One region of the Paenisporosarcina sp. P5_A11 genome, then DNA from elsewhere that is predicted to be linked to it. Evidence: riboswitches for the same ligand, from Rfam matches in the RefSeq annotation. Region 1 holds a riboswitch; each other region holds the start of a gene.
What was found. Region 1 has a riboswitch for cobalamin ahead of AC1DOS_RS01545 (ribonucleoside-diphosphate reductase subunit alpha). Riboswitches for the same ligand answer to the same signal wherever they lie in the genome.

Region 1 (4,715 bases):
AAGTACCGAAAACGCAAACGTTGGATCAAATTACATATAAGCAAGCTTTCACTGTAGGGCTTGTACAATGTTTCTCGTTATGGCCAGGTTTTTCTCGTTCAGGGGCGACCATTTCGGGTGGTGTATTGTTCGGCATGAGTCATCGTACGGCTGCAGATTTTACGTTTATTATGGCCGTGCCAATTATGTTCGGAGCTAGTTTCTTGTCATTATTAAAGAACTGGGGAGACATTAGGCCTGATGATCTATCGTTTTATGTAGTTGGTTTCATAAGTGCTTTTGTTTTCGCACTCATTTCTATTAAGTTCTTCTTGAAGTTAGTTGAACATTTGAAGTTAACGCCATTTGCGATTTATCGTTTGGTATTAGCTGCTGTGCTAGCGGTTATAATTTATTTCTAAGTGATTCGAAGGCGGTCTCAAATTGAGGCCGCTTTTTGTGTGGGAAAAATGTAGTTTTCTATGTTTCGCGAATAGAATAGGGCAAATCGCGGATAGTCGACAAAGAACCGCTCATAGTCGACAAGAAAGCGATCATAGACGACAAAAATCCGCGTGTAGTCGACACAAAACCGCTCATAGAAATGGCAAATCAAAGAAAACGCTCATAGACGACAAAGAACCGCTCATAGTCGACAAGAATCCGCGCGTAGTCGACACAAAACCACTCATAGAAGTGGCAAATCAAAGAAAACGCTCACAGACGACAAAGAACCGCTCATAGTCGACACGAAAGCGATCATAGACGACAAGAATCCTCGCGTAGTTGACACAAAAACGGTCATAGAAAAGGCAAATCAAAGAAACCGCGGATAGACGACAAAGAACCGCTCATAGTCGACACAAAACCGCTCATAGAAGTAAATGTGGTAGCAGGAAGGTAGCTTTTCACTGTCGAATAGGATGATAAAGAAGGTGAGTAAGTGGATATACAATCATATGTGAATGATATTACGACGGTCTTTGTGGATGAATTACATGATGATTTGGTTGGTGTTTATTTACATGGTTCCTTAGCAATGGGGTGTTTTAATCCAGTGACAAGTGATGTTGATATGTTGGTTATTTGTTCAACAGAAATGACTAACGATACGAAAAAAATCATCATTAAAAGGTTGTTGAGTTTAACACAAGGAAATCGGAATCAATTGGAAATGAGTATCGTGTTAGAGAGGAATGTAAAAGATTTTGTTTATCCTACACCCTTTGAGCTGCATTATTTTCATCCTAACTATTTAATAGATGAAAATTATGTTTGCGGTGGTGAAGGATTTTATGACCCGGATTTAGCTGGACATATGGTTGTAACGTATCATCGAGGTGTGACTTTAAGTGGTGGAGAGATAAAAAATGTTTTTACCCCGATAGCTCGGCGGTATTATATTGAATCGATTTTTAATGATATTGAGGACGCCCCAAAACTCATAATTAAAACCCCTGTCTATTTTACGCTTAACCTTTGTAGAGTTTTGTATTTCCTTAAAGAAGGAAAGGTTGCATCGAAAAAAGAAGGTGGAGAATGGGGAATAAGAAATCTACCTGAGGATTTTAAAACAATCGTGGAACAGTGTTTGGCTGTATATAACGGTTCAGCGAAAGATATTTACATAGGTAGTAATGAAATCGTCCACTATGCCACGTGGATGTTGAGCGAATGCAAACAATTGAGAAAAGAAGAAGTAAAAAATGCAAGAGACAATTAGTATTACTCACTCTATAGCCATGCAGTTGTTTAATGAAACATGGGATTTAATCGAGAAAAAAGATCGTACCGGAGATGAAGTTTCACAAATGCTTGAGAAGGCATACGCGTCACTTTATCATTGGCGCCAAGTTGGTACAAGACTCAATTTAGCTAGAGGATATTGGCAAGTCTCTCGTGTGCATGCCATTCTCGGTCAAGGGGATGCAGCTTACTTTTACGGCATTACAGGCGTTGAACTATGTGAAGCTGAAGGATTTGGAGATTTTGATTTAGTTTTCGCTTATGAATTAGTGGCTCGTGCAGAAAAATGCCGAGGAAACACGGAGTCTATGGACACTTGGATCGAACGAGGACAAACAGCAGCGGAAAAGATCTCAAAAGAACAAGACAAAAAATATTTTTCAAGTGAATTAGTGAGTGTTGATAAGGGTTAAGGGAATTCAAAGGCTATTCGTCTATTGAATGAGAAAACACAATATGTTAGATTTATATTTGAATAAAACACAATATATTAGATTTATATTTGAATAAAACACAATATATAGTATGTAAACGAGAAAATGGTACCAGCAATGGTTTAATAGGGAATTCGGTGAAATACCGAAGCTGTCCCCGCAACTGTAAGTGCGAACGACTGTACAAAGTCCACTGTGTAACGACACGGGAAGGCGTATGGAAGGCTGATGCACGAGCCAGGAGACCTGCCATTTTTTCTTAAGCATCACTTTCTTCGGGGGTTGAGGAGTGGAAGCGAGCTATCAGTAGCGGGCGGTATTTCATTTTTCTCGCTAACCACTTTAACTCCTTTCCATTCTAATATCATGAGCGATGGCTCAGCCGAAAAGGCTGATTCATCGTTTTTTTGTGTTTATAAAATTGGGCTTTAGGAAGGGGAAAATACCATATGCAAAAGGTATTATCAAAAAAAGAAAATAACATTGATCAGTTATATACATTGTTTACAAGAGAGCAGTTAGCACCATTATTGCGTGCACAGGACAAGTGGATGAAGAAAAATCCTGATGCCACGGGTGCGCAGTGGTCACAAGCAATGGTGTTAGAATCTCTCAGCCATTTGGACGAGGAGGAGCCATTTTGGACATTCGTAGCAGCACGTATTTATTTAGTACAAGTTTACAGCGAAATGGCCATTTTACGAAGCTGTTCAGTTGATGAAGTTTATGCAGATTTCTATAAACATCTCACTCGTTTAACAGACAAAGGGCTATATGATGCTCGACTTCTTCAAGCTTATACAAAAGAAGAAATCACAACATTAGGTGAAATACTTGAACCAGAGCGTGACTCGCTTTTTACATATATCGGCTTAAAAACGTTAATGGACCGCTACGTGGCAAGAGATTTTGATAAAATGTCAGCTGAGCTTCCTCAAGAACGCTGGCTCATCATCGCCATGACATTAATGCAAAATGAATCAATGAATCGCTTAGAAAAAGTGAAAGAAGCATATTGGGCGATGAGTCATTTATATATGACGGTGGCAACACCAACACTTTCTAATGCAGGCAAGCCGCATGGTCAGTTATCAAGCTGTTTTATTGATACGGTAGATGATAGTTTGCAAGGAATTTATGACTCCAACACGGATGTTGCGACATTATCAAAATATGGCGGTGGTATTGGTATTTACATGGGGAAAGTGCGTAGTCGTGGTTCCTCAATTCGTGGATTTAAAGGTGCTTCAAGTGGTGTCATGCCTTGGATTAAACAATTGAACAATACAGCTGTTAGCGTGGATCAACTCGGTCAGAGACAAGGAGCGATTGCCGTTTATTTAGATGTTTGGCACAAGGATATTTTACCGTTCTTGGATTTGAAATTAAATAACGGGGATGAGAGAATGCGTGCTCATGATATTTTTACAGGTGTAAGCTTGCCAGATATTTTTATGGAGAAAGTACAAGCTCGAGAGGAATGGACCCTATTTGATCCACATGAAGTCCGCACCGTGATGGGTTATTCTCTCGAAGATTCCTACGATGAAAAGCGGGGGAAGGGATCGTTCCGTGATAAATATCAAGCTTGTGTTGATGACAATCGTTTATCTAGAGAAGTTGTCCCGGCAATCGATATCATGAAACGAATCATGCGCAGTCAACTTGAAACGGGTGTACCGTTTATGTTTTACCGTGACGAAGTGAATCGAATGAATACAAATAAACATGAAGGCATGATTTATAGCAGTAACTTATGTACAGAAATTTTTCAAAACATGAGTGCTACGGAATTTGAATCGATTACGATTGAAGATGATGTCATTGTGACACGTCGTAAACCTGGTGATTTTGTCGTCTGTAATTTGTCTTCAATCAACTTAGGGAAAGCAGTGCCAGCTGGCGTCTTAAAGCGTCTGATCGCCGTGCAAGTTCGCATGCTCGACAATGTCATTGATTTGAATATGATTCCTGTCCCGCAAGCTGAACGGACAAACGCGAGATACCGGGGAATCGGTCTTGGCACATTTGGTTGGCATCACTTATTAGCATTAAAATCTATCCGCTGGGAATCAGATGAAGCCGTAGAGTTTGCGGATGAATTATACGAAGAAATAGCGTATTTAACCATCGAAGCATCGATGAATTTATCAAGGGAAAAAGGACCGTATCCATTATTTAAGGGTTCAGGTTTCCAAAATGGTGAGTACTTCGAATCTCGGGCTTACATATCAAAAAAATGGCGTGAACTTCGCTTTGAAGTAGCGATGAATGGGATGCGAAATGGCTACTTAATGGCCGTTGCACCGAATTCATCTACTTCGATTTTAGCAGGAAGCACCGCTAGTATTGACCCTATTTTCCAAAAGAGTTATTCAGAAGAAAAGAAAGACTATAAAATTCCAGTAACCGTGCCGGATTTAAATCAAGATACTACTTGGTTCTACAAATCAGCGTATTTCATCGATCAACACTGGACGTTAAAACAGAACGCTGCTCGTCAACGTCATATTGACCAAGGGGTATCGTTGAATTTATATGTCCAAAATACAATCA
Region 2 (4,715 bases), on a different contig from region 1:
GCTGATGTAGTAAAAGCAGTGCTTGCACAAGGTGCTGATTATGGTCGTTCAAATGCGGGTGGGAATCAAAAGATTCAAGTAGAGTTTGTATCAGCTAATCCAACAGGCGACTTGCATTTAGGTCATGCTCGTGGTGCATCTGTCGGTGATTCTTTATGTAATGTCCTGGATTATGCAGGCTATAACGTTTCACGCGAATACTATATTAACGATGCAGGGAACCAAATAAACAACCTAGCGTACTCATTAGAAGCTCGCTATAAGCAAGCTCTAGGTCAAGACGCAGAAATGCCGGAAGATGGCTATCATGGCAAAGACATTATTGAAATTGCCCAAGCTATGGCAAATGAGCATGGTGAAGCGTTACTTGAGAAATCTGCCGAAGAGCGTTTTGCATTCTTCCGCTCACATGGTCTAAAAGTAGAACTTGCTAAATTACAACAAGATTTAGCGGATTTTCGTGTTAATTTTGACGAATGGTACTCAGAAACTTCTTTATATGAAAACGGCAAGATAGAAGTGGCTCTAGATAAATTACGTGCAAATGGTCACGTCTTTGAAGAAGAAGGCGCGACTTGGTTCCGTTCAACAACATTTGGTGACGACAAAGACCGTGTACTCATTAAAAATGACGGTTCATTTACTTATTTAACACCTGATATTGCGTATCATGAAGATAAAATTGCGCGTGGTTTTGAAAAGTTAATCAACATTTGGGGCGCTGATCACCACGGTTACATTCCGCGTATGAAAGCCGCAATTCAAGCACTTGGAAATGGTAACGATACACTTGAAGTCAGCATTATACAAATGGTGCAATTGTACAAAGACGGCGAAAAAATGAAAATGAGCAAACGTACAGGTAAAGCTGTTACCATGCGTGAACTTGTAGAAGAGGTTGGCTTAGACGCTGTTCGTTACTTCTTCGCCATGCGTTCTGGTGATTCACATATGGACTTCGATTTAGATTTGGCAGTTTCACAATCGAACGAAAACCCTGTGTTCTACGCACAATATGCACATGCACGTATTAGCTCAATTTTGCGCTCTGCAGCAGAACAAGGATTCAGTGCTTCAGAGGATCAACTAAACTTGCTGCAAGCTGAAAAAGAAATCGATGTCTTAAAGAAAGTGGGCGACTTCCCACAAGTCGTGGCAGATGCAGCGAAAATTCGCTCTCCACACCGCCTGGCAACATACATTCAAGAACTAGCAGCAACTTTCCATAGCTTCTACAATGCTGAAAAAGTATTAGATGATTCGAACGAAGATATGACCCGTGCAAGACTTGCTCTCATCACTGCAGTCCGCACAACCATAGCAAATGCACTTCGTCTAATCGGCGTAAGCGCTCCAGAAAAAATGTAGAAAATTAACAACAGCCATTTCACAAGTTAGATGTGAAATGGCTGTTTTTGTTTGCCGAATAATGATAAGAATGCAAAAGCAATTGAACTTTATCACTCAGGTTTCCGGGGAGCTTTGGAAAGCCAACGTGCTACACCCTCCTAATGAATAAGGAAGAGAGGCGGAAGCACCCAGGAAGTGCCTACACGTATGGCTACGTAGCCTTCATCTTTATTCACATGGAAAGGGTTTTTTGTGTGGCTTATCATGACACAGTAAACTGAATCCGAAAAACAGTAAATAATAAGTGATCTATTATTCCTCATTCAAGGTGCGTTTCCATAATAAATGGAGACGCACTTTTTTGTGCGATTTCTTGAACTCGTTTTAACCAAGTGCCGCCAGTTAAAGTACGTAATAATAGACCAAGTGTTACAAATATAAAATAAACGTAGTAGTATCCGCTATATCAAGTTACAACAGGAAAGACAAAAACATATCACACATAGTCATGCTACAAAGTGTTCCGCTAGAGTTTACTAAAAACCTTCTCGACACTTAAAGGAATTCATGTATAATGAAAATGAATTACATAGCCCCAACACGAAGGTGCTCTGCTTCAATCGCAGAGTTAAAAGGGAAGTCGGTTCAACTCCGACGCGGTCCCGCCACTGTATGTGAGAGGAAAGCGCATCAAGTCACTGAAGCACACACATTGCTTTGGGAAGACGCACTAATCCACTAATCACAAGCCAGGAGACCTGCCTACGTGCGAACACTCAGCAACCCTACGAGGATAGGAATGGTGTGAATCAGCTCGTGCTCATTTTAGCAAAAGCAAATATTCAACCAACCATCTTCCGACGACTCGCGGAGGATTTTTTTGTGTCTTAAGACACATCAATGAACACAACATATCGAGGAGGAATACAAAGATGAAGAAGATTTGGCAATTATGGCTCGCAACTGCGCTTGCAGCGATCTTATTAACAGCATGTGGGCAAGAAAAAGCGGAAACTGTAGACAGCAAAACAACTGAAACAGAAGTTGGACAAGAGGCTTCACAATTTCCTCTAACAATTAAGGATGTCACTGATAATGAAATCACATTAGAAGAAGCACCAAAAGCAATCGTTTCAATGATTCCAAGCAATACAGAAATTTTGTATGCTCTTGGCTTAGAAGAAAAAATAGTGGGAGTTTCAGATTACGATAACTACCCAGAAGAAGTTGCTTCTAAAGAAAAAATTGGTGGACAAGAATTTAATGTAGAAAAAATTATTTCTTTAAATCCAGATTTAGTACTTGCACATGAATCAGGTCTTGGAGTAGGTGACGCTGGAATTAAACAAATGCGTGATGCAGGGTTAAACGTGTATGTTGTGAAATCTGCAGTTAGCTTTGATGAAGTGTATGACACGATGGCGACTATTGGACAAGCGACAGATATGAATAAAGAAGCGGAAGAAATGGTACAAACAATGAAGGATGAAGTAGCAACAATTCAAGAAAAGGCTTCAACCATTAAAGAGAAGAAAAAAGTATTTACGGAAGTATCTCCAGCTCCAGAAATTTATACAGCAGGTAATAACACGTTTATGAATGAAATGATCGAGATTTTGAATGCGGAAAATATAGCATCAGATCAAGAAGGTTGGATTATGATGGACCCTGAAGAAATTGTTAAACGTAATCCGGATGTAATATTAACAACTTACGGTAATTATGTACCAAATGCAGCGGAGCAAGTTTTAACTCGTGAAGGATTTGGCACAGTTACAGCTGTTAAAAACAAAGCAGTAATAGATGTGGATGCTGATACGACAAGCCGTCAAGGTCCTCGTTTAACTGAAGGTTTATTAGAATTGGCAAAAGCAATTCATCCTGAGGTCTTCAGTGAGTAAAACCTGGTTTGCATATGTAGCTTCTTTCTTCGTACTGATTGCTGCAGTGTTGGTTGGGGTAACGGTTGGATCAGTATCGATTCCGGTGCAAGTGTTATGGAATCCGGACTTGGATGAAGCTGCGTCAAACATCCTTTGGAATATTCGCATGCCTCGTGTTGTGCTAGCTGGTTTAGTTGGCGCTTCACTTGCTATAGCGGGAGCGGCTTTCCAAGGATTGTTGAAAAATCCATTAGCTGATCCATATACGTTAGGAGTGTCGTCCGGTGCCTCAGTTGGTGCCGTGGTGACACTCTTTTTCGGAATTTCTGTACCCTTTCTAGGCTTGTTCACATTGCCAGTCTTCAGTATGCTCGGCGCTTTTTTAACCATGGTTACTGTTATGAGTTTTGCCAAGCTCATAGACCGCGCGATGAAGATGGAAACGATCATTCTCACAGGAATAATATTTAGTTCATTTTTGGGATCTGTCATCTCTCTTATGATTTCACTTTCAGGTGAAGAGCTCCGTCAAATTATTGGCTGGTTGCTTGGTAGTGTGTCAATGCGAGGTTGGCCCTATGTCACAATGGCATTACCGTTTATGACGATCGGTTTTTTACTATTATGGCTAAATCGACGCGAGCTAAATGCATTAGTTTTTGGCGAGGAACGTGCCATGCATTTAGGTGTAAATGTGAAACGACGTAAAATGATGATTTTAACAGGAGGTTCGATTTTAACTGGTGCTGCGGTATCGGTTTCTGGAACCATTGGCTTTGTGGGTCTCGTCGTGCCACATATGACACGTATGTTGTGGGGATCGGATCATCGTCATGTATTACCCTTATCATTTATAAATGGTGCTTCATTACTCATTATTTGTGACTTAGTGTCACGAATAATTATTTCACCGTCTGAGCTGCCAATAGGCGTAATTACAGCCTTCATTGGTGCACCAGTGTTTGCGTTAATTTTTTGGAAACAACGAAGAAAGGTGGGTGCGTAATCATGCTAAAAGTCGAAGGATTAACAGGTGGTTATCACGACGCACCTGTTGTAAAAGACGTGTCTTTTCATGTTGTTAAAGGGGAAGTTCTTGGGATATTAGGTCCAAATGGGAGTGGCAAGTCGACCTTGCTGAAAATCATTAGTGGTGTACTTCCTTTGAAAGCAGGTACGGTCAAATTAGGTAGCAAACCAATCGAAACATATACTACAAAAGAACTCGCTAAGCATATGGCTGTGCTACCTCAATTACACGCACATGCTTTTTCATATACAGTGCGGGACACGATTTCTCTTGGGAGATACCCTCATCAAAGTGGATTCTTTTCATCATGGTCTGAGAAAGATGAGCAAGCAATTCAAGATGCAATGCAGCTAACCGACGTAAAAATGTATGAGCATGTCTATCTCGATCAGCTTTCTGGAGGAGAACAACAACGTGTTTTTGTGGCCCAAGCACTTGCACAGCAAGCAAAA
Region 3 (4,715 bases), on a different contig from region 1:
TAACCATTGATGATATGGGAAATGTAGGTCTAATAATTAAAATAGTTATAGGAATTGGCTGTTTTTTTATTGCTGGTTTTATTGTCAGAGGCAAGAAAGAAAATTAATAAGAGCCTTGCTGCGTAAGCCACAGAATATGCTCTTCTATAAATAATAATTTCTTCTTCAACTAACAGGGCAGTTTAGTTCAATAAAATATTTCAAAACATCCTTTACCCTGTACTATGGTACAGGGTTTATCACAAAGTAGTGCAAACCGTTGATACATCAGTGTTTAGGTTAGTTGAACAAAAAGGTGAGGATTCATCTCTCTTTTATGTCGAATTTGATTCATATTGTGAAAGATTAAGGAGGGGTAATAATTGGCTAATAAATATTGTCCTATATGTGGAGAGGAAAACAAATGTATGACAGGAAGAGTAGAACATGGTAACTGCTGGTGTGATACAGAAGGCGTTTTTCCTAATGGAATCTTTGAGTTAGTTCCTACAGAGAGTATAAGGAAGAATTGTATATGTAAAAAATGTGTAAATAAATATAGAGACGAATTGAAAATAAAGAAAAATATGTTGTGAACAATACGAAGAATTGAGAAATTGGATGTTAAATATATTTTGAAAGCAAGAATTGTTGAAGAAATCGTGGAAGGTAAGCCGAAGTCGATTTTCCCCTTAACATTATCTTCGGAACGTCCTGATACAGCAGCCTCAGCCCTTTTTGAAGGTCGTGTAATTGTAATGGTAGACGGGACTCCACAAGCAATTATTTCCGCAACTCTATTCGCTGAATTATTTCAAGCACCGGATGATTATTATGTTAGTTTTGGACGGTTTCCAGGTCTTTTTATCGAAAAGTTATATATTGGAATCATTCCCAGACACTTCAGAAGACGATGGTGAGTTCTGGAGACTTTTTAATCATAGGGACGATAGCCCCCACTAATCACCCATTTTTTGTAGGCAAACTTTACCAATTCTATTATTGCAATTCTATTTCCATTAAACTATAATGAAAGCGATTTAATAATTGAATAGTTATATATTTAGGTTCTTTGCTTGCGTGTAAAGATTAAAAAGGAACCAGGTTAAAATCCTGGACGGTCCGGCCACTGTAATTGAGGGAGTGACTTCCATGAGCCACTAGTTGAAAAACTGGGAAGGCGGAAGAAACGTTCCAACCTCATAAGTCAGGAGACTTGCCTAAATATAGATGTAGAATACCTTCCGGGAAAAGGTTGCATTGTGGATCATTGAATTTCTTTTTGAATTTGTGAGAATACAAAGGCTCTTACCTGTCTTCCCGGGGGTAAGCGCTTTTTTTGTTTGATTTCGAAAAGGGGAGGATTTCACGGAACCGCAACAACACGTTAATCAAAAATTCTATGAGAAATGGAGAATCATCACTTGACTAACTACACACAGAAATTGCGACGCCTTCTTCCTGCATTATTGGCATTGCTCATGCTCGGGTCCTTGATTTCACCGATCCAGGCAGGAGCCATATGGGAAGGCGGAAATGCTTCGCTACCTCAGGAGACGAGCGGCCAGCTTGCCGAAGGGCAAATTAATGCACAAGCGCAGTCGGCACAAACCGACCGAAGTGACGAGATAAGATCAAAAGTGGAACAAGCAATCGAGAGAACGAAAAACTACTACATACAAAACCCTCCGGACTATTCCAAAGGGACTTCACACAGCAATTATTGGCTGATGTCCGCTTTATGGGGCGCAGGGACGGACTTGGAAAACGATGTTCCATGGAAAGAAAATGCTTCCCCATGGAATCCAGCGTCCTATTGGACCGTCGGCAAGGAAAAGGTGACTGCTACCTCGAACGAAGATGCAGGAATTGTTATCGGTTCCATCGTTTTGGGCAAAAACCCATATAAATTCGGGACGCGAGACATTGTGCATGATTTAGTTGCGAAGCAGAAAGAAAACGGATCTTTCTTTACCATTTGGGGAGAGCCTTGGGCAATGGTCGCGCTTGATCTGATGGAAGCGGAGTATGACCAGGATAAACATATCCAATATATATTGAGTAAGCAAAATCCCACGACAGGATACTTTGGCGATTCCGATGTGACAGGGTGGATACTGATCGCCCTAGCCCCACATTTGGACCGGTCGGATGTAAAGGCGGCGGTGGATAAAGCCGTCCAAGGGATACTTGACAACCGGAACAAAGACACGGGCGAAGTCATGGGGCAGATGTTCGGGGAAAACTCAAATAGCGTCGCACCTATCATCAATGGCTTGGCCGCGGTAGGCGAGGACCTCTTCTCGGAAAAATGGACCATGGAAACGACACAACTTGGATCGGTCAACCTGATAGAACGATTTGTGGACCGCTATCAAATGGCTGATGGGAGATTTAAATGGCAGGAGAACACTTTGGGCTCCTGGCAAATGGCAACGGAGCAAGGATTGCTTGCCATCTCTGATGCCGTTGCAGGAAAGTCGACTTTCGTGCGGCTGAAAGACTACAAGGAGCAAGAACTGGACAAGCAAACGAATGTCTCGGTAAGAGTGGAAGGAATCAACGATACGCTACTCATGAATGAAGATGTCCAAGTGGAGACATTCATGGAAGCCGCCAATGCTTTCGATGCGACGGAGCAGGCGCTTGCCGAAGCAAGCATCCCGTTTGAAGGATCGAGTTCCTATATTGCCAAAATAGGGCCAGAGGAACAAGCGACGTTCGGGGCCTGGGATGGCTGGCAGTATATAGTGAATGATGACTATCCGGGTGTGTCTGTCGGAGAGTACCCGATTGAAGATGGAGATGAAATCGTCTGGTTTTACGGCAACGTCGGGGACATTTACCAAGATATCGATATAGCCGATGAAGTGGAGGAATTAACCCTCCGCCCAACCATTTCAATCGCGCCAAAATTACTTGAAGGCGATGAAATTGAAGTGACGGTTACGGCAGAATACAATGTGTACAACAGTTCCTGGGAACTGGAAAAAGAGAACGAAGTAGCGAAGATCAATGACGCGGCCATCCACTTCGATGGGAAGACATACAGAACGGATGGCAACGGAGTCGCCCGCATTCCTGGTGAAAAAGCAAGGGTCGGGACGTATGAGCTGAAGGTCACGAAAGACATTGACGGCAGTTATCCAAGGCTCCTGCGCCAAGCAAAAAAGATCATCATTGAGGAAGACCCCGACAGCGGTGCCATCCCATCGGACAAAACGGTCACACTGTCCGTCGAGAAGCGTACGATCGGTCTCGGAGATATCATTGTGCCTATGGAAGTGGTGCTGCAAAATGGTGATACTGCGTTCACATTATTGAAAAGAGTGGCCGATCAAAAAGGGGTCTCCATTGATTATATTGGATCCGGGGCCGGGCTTTACGTTCAGGCGATAGAAAATCTTGGGGAGTTTGACCATGGTTCGCAAAGTGGGTGGATGTATTCGGTCAACGGAACCTTCCCGGAATACAGTGCAGGGAACTATGTGTTGAAAGACGGAGATGTTCTCCGGTGGCAATATACGAAGGATCTTGGGCATGATCTAGGACAAGGAGATATCCCGGATAACGGAGGGGGCAGCAGTCCCGGAAACGGCAATGGAAACAACCAGATCGAGATACAAAAATCAATTGCCGATGCAGCAAAATGGATTGAAAAAACCCGTGATTTCACTAATTATGATCATTTCATCGATTGGGATGTAATTGGTTTGGCGAGGGCTGCTCAAAAAATTCCAGCTTCTTACTACGCTGCGTTCGAGAGCTATGTAAAGGCGAAAAAAGGAGATTTCAGGAAAGTCACCGACTATGAGCGGATGGCGTTGGCCATTACCTCGATCGGGAAAAATCCGAGAAATATCGCGGGATATGACTTCATTGAAAAAATCTACAACAATGAACGCATGACGATGCAAGGGACAAACGGTGTCATTTTCGCATTGCTTGCCTTGGACTCAAAAAATTACGAAGTTCCTGCGAATGCGGTATGGACGAAAGCAAAGCTGGTGGACTGGCTGCTTGCGGAACAGAACGGCGATGGTGGCTTCCCGCTGGCGGATGGAGCTGCAAGTGATATCGACATGACTGCCATGGCGCTGCAGGCTCTAGCGAAATACCAGCAAACGAAAGAAGCGAAGAATGCAACGAATAAAGGATTGGATTGGCTGTCCAAGCAACAACTGGCTGAAGGTGGATTCCAGTCGGCAGGATCAGTCAACAGCGAAAGCGTTTCGCAAGTAATCATTGCGCTGTCAAGTCTTGGGATTGACTTGGAAGACAATCGCTTCAAGAAAGAGAAAGGCGATTTGCTTTCAGCACTTCAAACCTTTGTCAATACGGATGGGGGAATTTCCCATACGAAGGGCGCGGAAAGCAACTACATGGCCACCCAGCAAGGGATGATGGCTTTGGTTGCCTATGACCGTCTCAAAACCGGCAAAACTGGCCTGTATGATATGGGAGACGTAAAGGCCTCGGACCCGTATCCTTCATTCCCAGATGTCAAGAAAGGATCTTTTGGTGAAAAAGAAATTCAGGAGCTTGCTGAAAAAGGTGTCATATCTGGCTTCTTGGATGGGACGTTCAAGCCAAACCTAGAATTGAACAGAGGGGAAGCGGCGATTTTATTTGCCAGAGCACTGGATTTGAAAGCTCCGGAGTCGCCGGCAGGATTCAAGGATGTAGCCAAATCCAGCGTATTCTATGAAGCCGCACATGCTACGAAAGCGGCAGGC

Region 2: another riboswitch for cobalamin. It lies ahead of AC1DOS_RS04095 (ABC transporter substrate-binding protein); the one in region 1 lies ahead of AC1DOS_RS01545 (ribonucleoside-diphosphate reductase subunit alpha).
Region 3: another riboswitch for cobalamin. It lies ahead of AC1DOS_RS15090 (S-layer homology domain-containing protein); the one in region 1 lies ahead of AC1DOS_RS01545 (ribonucleoside-diphosphate reductase subunit alpha).

The regions. Positions count from the first base shown of each region.
Region 1 is NZ_JBFUKT010000002.1:120,203-124,917, forward strand. Features, by position in the region: gene AC1DOS_RS01530 (undecaprenyl-diphosphate phosphatase) at 1-401, shown strand, start outside; gene AC1DOS_RS01535 (aminoglycoside adenylyltransferase domain-containing protein) at 923-1,702, shown strand; gene AC1DOS_RS01540 (hypothetical protein) at 1,686-2,138, shown strand; cobalamin riboswitch at 2,249-2,427, shown strand; gene AC1DOS_RS01545 (ribonucleoside-diphosphate reductase subunit alpha) at 2,609-4,715, shown strand, end outside.
Region 2 is NZ_JBFUKT010000011.1:12,453-17,167, forward strand. Features, by position in the region: gene argS (arginine--tRNA ligase) at 1-1,368, shown strand, start outside; cobalamin riboswitch at 1,938-2,130, shown strand; gene AC1DOS_RS04095 (ABC transporter substrate-binding protein) at 2,283-3,251, shown strand; gene AC1DOS_RS04100 (FecCD family ABC transporter permease) at 3,244-4,239, shown strand; gene AC1DOS_RS04105 (adenosylcobinamide amidohydrolase) at 4,242-4,715, shown strand, end outside.
Region 3 is NZ_JBFUKT010000136.1:326-5,040, forward strand. Features, by position in the region: gene AC1DOS_RS15075 (hypothetical protein) at 1-107, shown strand, start outside; gene AC1DOS_RS15080 (cysteine-rich CWC family protein) at 363-575, shown strand; gene AC1DOS_RS15085 (spore germination protein) at 588-899, shown strand; cobalamin riboswitch at 1,028-1,217, shown strand; gene AC1DOS_RS15090 (S-layer homology domain-containing protein) at 1,404-4,715, shown strand, end outside.